3 regions of the Streptomyces sp. NPDC057900 genome follow, and region 3 is predicted to be linked to each of the others. Evidence: predicted binding sites of a transcription regulator. Region 3 holds the regulator's gene; each other region holds the start of a gene.
The links. The regulator HrcA, encoded in region 3, represses chaperone genes, less so after heat shock. The targets are predictions, from matches to a motif close to TTNGCACTCNGNNNNNCNGAGTGCNAA.
Positions count from the first base shown of each region.

Region 1: groL (chaperonin GroEL) is a predicted target of HrcA. The motif match lies at 1,121-1,147, and genes of this name have one in related genera.
Region 2: groES (co-chaperone GroES) is a predicted target of HrcA. The motif match lies at 694-720, and genes of this name have one in related genera.

Region 1 covers NZ_JBHVOI010000002.1:146,457-148,719, reverse strand. Annotated here, with positions in the region: gene thrC (threonine synthase) at 1-41, shown strand, start outside; gene ACFVQ0_RS07775 (MoaD/ThiS family protein) at 73-351, shown strand; gene ACFVQ0_RS07770 (cold-shock protein) at 784-990, shown strand; gene groL (chaperonin GroEL) at 1,309-2,263, shown strand, end outside.
Region 2 covers NZ_JBHVOI010000002.1:585,561-587,823, forward strand. Annotated here, with positions in the region: gene ACFVQ0_RS10030 (polysaccharide deacetylase family protein) at 1-344, shown strand, start outside; gene ACFVQ0_RS10035 (hypothetical protein) at 341-673, shown strand; gene groES (co-chaperone GroES) at 826-1,134, shown strand; gene groL (chaperonin GroEL) at 1,239-2,263, shown strand, end outside.
Region 3 covers NZ_JBHVOI010000011.1:49,514-51,776, reverse strand. Annotated here, with positions in the region: gene dnaJ (molecular chaperone DnaJ) at 1-615, opposite strand, end outside; gene hrcA (heat-inducible transcriptional repressor HrcA) at 616-1,632, opposite strand; gene ACFVQ0_RS29835 (MBL fold metallo-hydrolase) at 1,819-2,263, shown strand, end outside.

The DNA of each region.
Region 1 (2,263 bases), on a different contig from region 3:
GCCTGGACGCCTTCCGCGCCGCCGGCCTCGGCACCAACTGAACCGACCGGGACTCCAGGAAGGACACCCACCATGAGCGTCAAGGTCCGTATCCCCACCATCCTCCGCACCTACACGGGCGGCCAGGCCGAGGTCCCGGCAGAGGGCGCGACCCTCTCCCAGGTCATCGAGTCCCTGGAGAAGGACCACCCGGGCATCGCCGCCCGCGTCCTGGACGACCAGGGCAAGCTGCGCCGCTTCGTCAACGTGTACGTCAACGACGACGACGTGCGCTTCGAAGGCGGCCTGGAAGCGGTCACCCCGGACGGCGCGGGAGTCTCGATCATCCCGGCCGTCGCCGGCGGCTGCTGAGCCCCGGGACCGGTCGGTCCCACTGCGCCGAGTCACCTGAATTGCCCTCTCCGCGACAGAAGCGGAGGGGGCAATTCTGCATGGTTGAACGCGGTAGAGTGTGGGAAGTCCCCTTCGCTGCCCGTGCCCGCCGCATATGAGAATGCGCCTCGCCACGACAAGATGCAGCCAAAGTACCTGAGCCTCTTGCGCCATAAGTCGCCTTTGCCTGGCCCGACTTGCCCAGGAATCTCATGAATTCCTCATATTCGGGTGATCGGTGCGCTTGAGAATTCTCGTCCGATTGACCTGTTGCAGAGGGCAGTTGGACAGATACATTCGGCCGCGGTCGACGCGTTCCGGCGCACGCACCCTCTCCTGTCGGAGGGTGAGTTCTGACCCGGGCCCGCGAAGTGCGGTCCTGTGCAAGGGCCAGTAATAGGGGAGTTAGGCATGGCTCAGGGCACCGTCAAGTGGTTCAACGCGGAGAAGGGGTACGGCTTCATCGCGGTCGACGGTGGTGCGGATGTTTTCGTCCACTACAGCGCGATCCAGATGGACGGATACCGCACCCTCGAAGAGGGTCAGCGAGTTGAATTCGAAATCTCGCAGGGCCAGAAGGGGCCGCAGGCGGACATGGTCAAGCTCGCTGTCGGCTGAGCTCGGCGCGGTCGGCCAACGACACTACTCACGCACGGAGGGCCCGTACCCCTGGGGTACGGGCCCTCCGTGCGTCCTGGGTCCGGTCGCACCCGCCGCCGTCCGGTTGTCCACACTCCGGAGGGGGGCGCTTGCACTCTCGGGGGTCGAGTGCTAATCATTGGGCTTAGCACTCTCCGGGTGAGAGTGACAGAAACTTGGACCGGGCCGGTGAGGCCCGCAGGTCTGCCGGGGCAAGGAACCGGCAGACGGCAGGCCGTCCGTCGCGGGCGCCACTCGGTCCGGAGAATCCACCCCTGTCCGGGAGGACCACTTCATATGGCCAAGATCATCGCGTTCGACGAGGAGGCCCGGCGCGGTCTTGAGCGCGGCATGAACCAGCTCGCCGACGCCGTCAAGGTCACCCTCGGCCCCAAGGGCCGCAACGTCGTCCTTGAGAAGAAGTGGGGCGCCCCCACGATCACCAACGATGGTGTTTCCATCGCCAAGGAGATCGAGCTGGAGGACCCGTACGAGAAGATCGGTGCGGAGCTGGTCAAGGAGGTCGCCAAGAAGACGGACGACGTCGCCGGCGACGGTACGACCACCGCCACCGTTCTCGCCCAGGCGCTCGTCCGCGAGGGTCTGCGCAACGTGGCCGCGGGTGCCAACCCGATGGCTCTCAAGCGGGGCATCGAGAAGGCCGTCGAGGCCGTCTCCGCCGCCCTCCTGGAGCAGGCCAAGGACGTGGAGACCAAGGAGCAGATCGCTTCGACCGCCTCCATCTCCGCCGCCGACACCCAGATCGGCGAGCTCATCGCCGAGGCCATGGACAAGGTCGGCAAGGAAGGCGTCATCACCGTCGAGGAGTCGCAGACCTTCGGTCTTGAGCTTGAGCTCACCGAGGGCATGCGCTTCGACAAGGGCTACATCTCGGCGTACTTCGCCACGGACATGGAGCGCATGGAGTCGTCCCTGGACGACCCGTACATCCTGATCGTGAACTCGAAGATCAGCAACGTGAAGGACCTCCTTCCGCTGCTGGAGAAGGTCATGCAGTCCGGCAAGCCGCTGCTGATCATCGCCGAGGACGTCGAGGGCGAGGCCCTGTCGACCCTGGTCGTCAACAAGATCCGTGGCACCTTCAAGTCCGTCGCCGTCAAGGCTCCGGGCTTCGGTGACCGCCGCAAGGCCATGCTCGGCGACATCGCCATCCTCACCGGTGGCACCGTCATCTCCGAGGAGGTCGGCCTCAAGCTGGAGAACGCCGGTCTCGACCTGCTCGGCCGCGCCC
Region 2 (2,263 bases), on a different contig from region 3:
ACGAGCAGAAGCAGGAGATCTGCGACCAGCAGGACATCCTCCAGAAGCAGTACGGCGAGCGCCCCCGGCTCTTCCGGCCGCCGTACGGCAACTACAACGGCGACACCCTGCGGATCGCCAAGTCCTGCGGCATCACCGCCGTGCCCCTGTGGTCGGAGGAGGCGTTCCCCGACCACATGGAGTGGCGGGAGGAGGACCAGGACCTGCACCCCGGAGACATCATCCTCACCCACTTCCGCGGCAAGAAGGACTGGAAGGGCTCCATGCCCGACATGGTCCGGGCCGTCATGAAGGTCATCACGGACAAGGGATACGCCGTGGCCCGGCTGGAGGACTACGTATGAGAAGGGCGCACCGGCTGCTGGCCGGACTGCTGGCCGCCGGTGCGCTCCTGACCGCCACCACCGGCTGCGCGCAGTCGGTGGACCCGATCGAACGGCTCGGCCGCAAGGCCGCGCAGCGGGTGAACCCGCCACCGAGCCGGGCGGCGGCGCGGCCGGCGGGCCCGCGCGCCGCCCAGGTGCCGCGGGGTGACCACGGGGCGCCGGGGGCGCTGGTCGTCGTCTCCTGCGGACGTCCGCCCCGGCCGGGGCGGACCGTGTCCGCCGCCGGTGAGATCCGGCACGGACGCCACGAGGGGCGTGAATTGGCACTCCGCTTGACCGAGTGCTAATCGCGGTCATAGTCTCAGTGCTGGCACTCCCCACTGGAGAGTGCCAGCAGTACTGTGCGACCGGCAGGTCCGGCACCCGCGACGACGGGCCCACCTGGTCGCCACCCAAAGACTGTTAACCCCGTGAGATCTCCGAAGGGGGAGACCGGATCGTGTCGACCGCCAGCACCAAGGTTGCGATCAAGCCGCTTGAGGACCGCATTGTGGTCCAGCCGCTCGACGCCGAGCAGACCACGGCCTCCGGCCTGGTCATTCCCGACACCGCCAAGGAGAAGCCCCAGGAGGGCGTCGTCCTGGCCGTGGGCCCGGGCCGCTTCGAGAACGGCGAGCGCCTTCCGCTCGACGTCAAGACCGGTGACATCGTGCTGTACAGCAAGTACGGCGGCACCGAGGTGAAGTACAACGGCGAGGAGTACCTCGTCCTCTCGGCCCGCGACGTGCTCGCGATCATCGAGAAGTAATTCACCCGACGTTTGCTTCTGTTCTGCGCCCCTGGCCCCCTGCGACATAACTAGCCGGGCGGCGAGGGGCGCAGTGCTTGTTTTTGAGAGGACAGTTCAGCTCCATGGCGAAGATCCTGAAGTTCGACGAGGACGCCCGTCGCGCCCTTGAGCGCGGCGTCAACAAGCTTGCCGACACGGTGAAGGTGACGATCGGCCCCAAGGGCCGCAACGTCGTCATCGACAAGAAGTTCGGTGCGCCCACCATCACCAACGACGGTGTCACCATCGCGCGCGAGGTCGAGCTCGACGACCCGTACGAGAACCTCGGTGCCCAGCTGGTGAAGGAGGTGGCGACCAAGACCAACGACGTAGCGGGTGACGGTACGACCACCGCCACCGTGCTCGCCCAGGCGCTCGTCCGCGAGGGCCTGCGCAACGTGGCCGCGGGCGCGTCCCCGGCCGCCCTGAAGAAGGGCATCGACGCCGCGGTCAAGGCCGTGTCCGAGGAGCTCCTCGCGACGGCCCGCCCGATCGACGACAAGTCCGACATCGCCGCCGTGGCCGCGCTCTCCGCGCAGGACAGCCAGGTCGGCGACCTCATCGCGGACGCGATGGACAAGGTCGGCAAGGACGGTGTCATCACCGTCGAGGAGTCCAACACCTTCGGTCTGGACCTTGAGTTCACCGAGGGCATGGCCTTCGACAAGGGCTACCTGTCCCCGTACATGGTGACCGACCAGGAGCGTATGGAGGCCGTCCTCGACGACCCGTACATCCTGATCCACCAGGGCAAGATCGGCTCGATCCAGGAGCTGCTGCCGCTCCTGGAGAAGGTCATCCAGGCCGGTGCCTCCAAGCCGCTGCTGATCATCGCCGAGGACGTCGAGGGCGAGGCCCTGTCGACCCTGGTCGTCAACAAGATCCGTGGCACCTTCAACGCCGTCGCGGTGAAGGCCCCCGGCTTCGGTGACCGCCGCAAGGCCATGCTCGGCGACATCGCCACCCTCACCGGTGCGACCGTCATCGCCGAGGAGGTCGGCCTCAAGCTCGACCAGGCCGGTCTGGACGTGCTGGGCACCGCCCGCCGCGTGACCGTCTCCAAGGACGACACCACCATCGTCGACGGTGGCGGCAAGTCCGACGAGGT
Region 3 (2,263 bases):
GCCCGCGCACTCCGGGCAGGGGGTCGGCACGACCGTGCCGAAGCCCTGGCACTGCGGGCAGGGCCGCGAGGTCATGACCTGGCCGAGGAACGACCGGGTGACCTGGGAGACCTCGCCGCGACCGCGGCACATGTCACAGGTCTGGGCCGAGGTGCCGGGTGCGGCACCCTCTCCGCTGCACGTCGTGCAGACGACGGCCGTGTCGACCTGGATGTCCTTGGTCGTACCGAAGGCCGCCTCCGCGAGGTCGATCTCCAGCCGGATCATGGCGTCCTGGCCGCGCCGGGTACGCGAACGGGGCCCGCGCTGCGACGCCGTGCCGAAGAACGCGTCCATGATGTCGGAGAAGTTGCCGAAGCCGCCCTGTCCGAATCCGCCCGCGCCACCTCCGCCCGAGGCGGACAGCGGGTCGCCGCCGAGGTCGTAGACCTGCTTCTTCTGCGCGTCCGAGAGGACCTCGTACGCGGCGTTGATCTCCTTGAACCGCTCCTGGGTCTTCGGATCGGGGTTCACATCCGGGTGCAGCTCGCGTGCGAGCCGCCGGAAGGCCTTCTTGATCTCGTCCTGCGAAGCGTCGCGGCGCACGCCGAGTACGGCGTAGTAGTCCGTGGCCACTTACGACTCCGCCAGGATCTGTCCGACGTAACGTGCCACTGCGCGTACCGCTCCCATCGTTCCGGGGTAGTCCATGCGGGTCGGTCCGACCACGCCGAGTTTGGCGACTGCCTCGTCGCCCGAACCGTAGCCGACCGCGACGACGGACGTGGAGTTGAGTCCCTCGTGGGCGTTCTCATGCCCGATTCGTACGGTCATGCCCGAGTCCTTGGCCTCGCCGAGCAGCTTCAGCAGCACGACCTGCTCCTCCAATGCCTCCAGCACCGGCCGGATCATCACGGGGAAGTCGTGCCCGAAGCGGGTGAGGTTGGAGGTGCCGCCGATCATCAGCCGCTCCTCCGTCTCCTCGACGAGGGTTTCGAGCAGGATCGAGAGCACGGTGGACACGGTCGCCCGGTCCTCGCTCTCGAAGGATTCCGGCAGGTCCTGCACCAGCTGCGGGACGTCCGCGAAGCGGCGTCCCACCACCCGGCTGTTGAGCCGGGCCCGCAGATCGGCGAGAGAGGTCTCACCGAACGGCGTCTGGCAGTCGACCAGCCGCTGTTCGACCCGGCCGGTGTCCGTGATCAGCACGAGCATCAGCCGGGCGGGGGCCAGGAGCAGCAGTTCCACGTGCCGCACCGTCGAGCGGGTCAGCGAGGGGTACTGCACGACGGCGACCTGCCGGGTCAGCTGCGCGAGCAGCCGTACGGTCCGTCCCACGACATCGTCGAGGTCGACCGCGCCGTCGAGGAAATTCTGAATGGCCCGGCGTTCCGGCGACGACAGGGGCTTGACGCCCGCGAGCCGGTCGACGAAGAGCCGGTAGCCCTTGTCCGTCGGGATGCGTCCCGCACTGGTGTGGGGCTGGGCGATGAAGCCCTCGTCCTCCAGCACCGCCATGTCATTGCGGACGGTGGCCGGGGAGACTCCCAGCTTGTGCCGTTCCGTGAGCGCCTTGGAGCCGACGGGCTCCTCGGTGCCGACATAGTCCTGGACGATGGCGCGCAGCACTTCGAGTCTGCGTTCGCTGAGCATCGCGCACACCTCCAGCTGTCTACCTCGGTCGATCTCGGGTCGTTCCCGGGACTCCTCCTGGCACTCTGTCCATTCGAGTGCCAGCAATCTCCCCGGTCAGTGTACGGCGACGGGGTGGGCCCCTAGCAAGGGCGACCGGCCACGCTACCGCGAGACCGCGCAGGTCGTTGCCGATAGCGTCGCCGTATGGACGTCGCTTGGGAAGAGTTCGGCTGGGAGCGGTTGGGTGACGGAATGGGCCGGCGGCGGCTGCCGGGCTGGGACGCGACGGCCGCGCTGGTGGCGGGAGCGGACGGGGTGCTGCTCTGCGACACCGGCTCGACGCTCCGGGAGGGCGCCGAACTGCGTGACCAGATCGACCGGCTGACCGGCCGGAGGGTGACACATGTCGCACTGAGTCATCCGCATTTCGACCATGTACTGGGCACGGCCGCCTTCGCCGGGGCGCGGGTGTACGGGGCGGCCGGACTGGCGGAGCTGCTGCGGACGGAGGCGGAGGAGCTGCGCCGCTCGGCGGTCACGCACGGGGTGCCGGAGCGGGAGGCGGCGGAGGCGGTGGCGGCGCTGGTGGTCCCTCGGCACGAGGTGCGCGGGGAGCTGACGCTCGACCTGGGCGGCGGCCGCCGGGTGG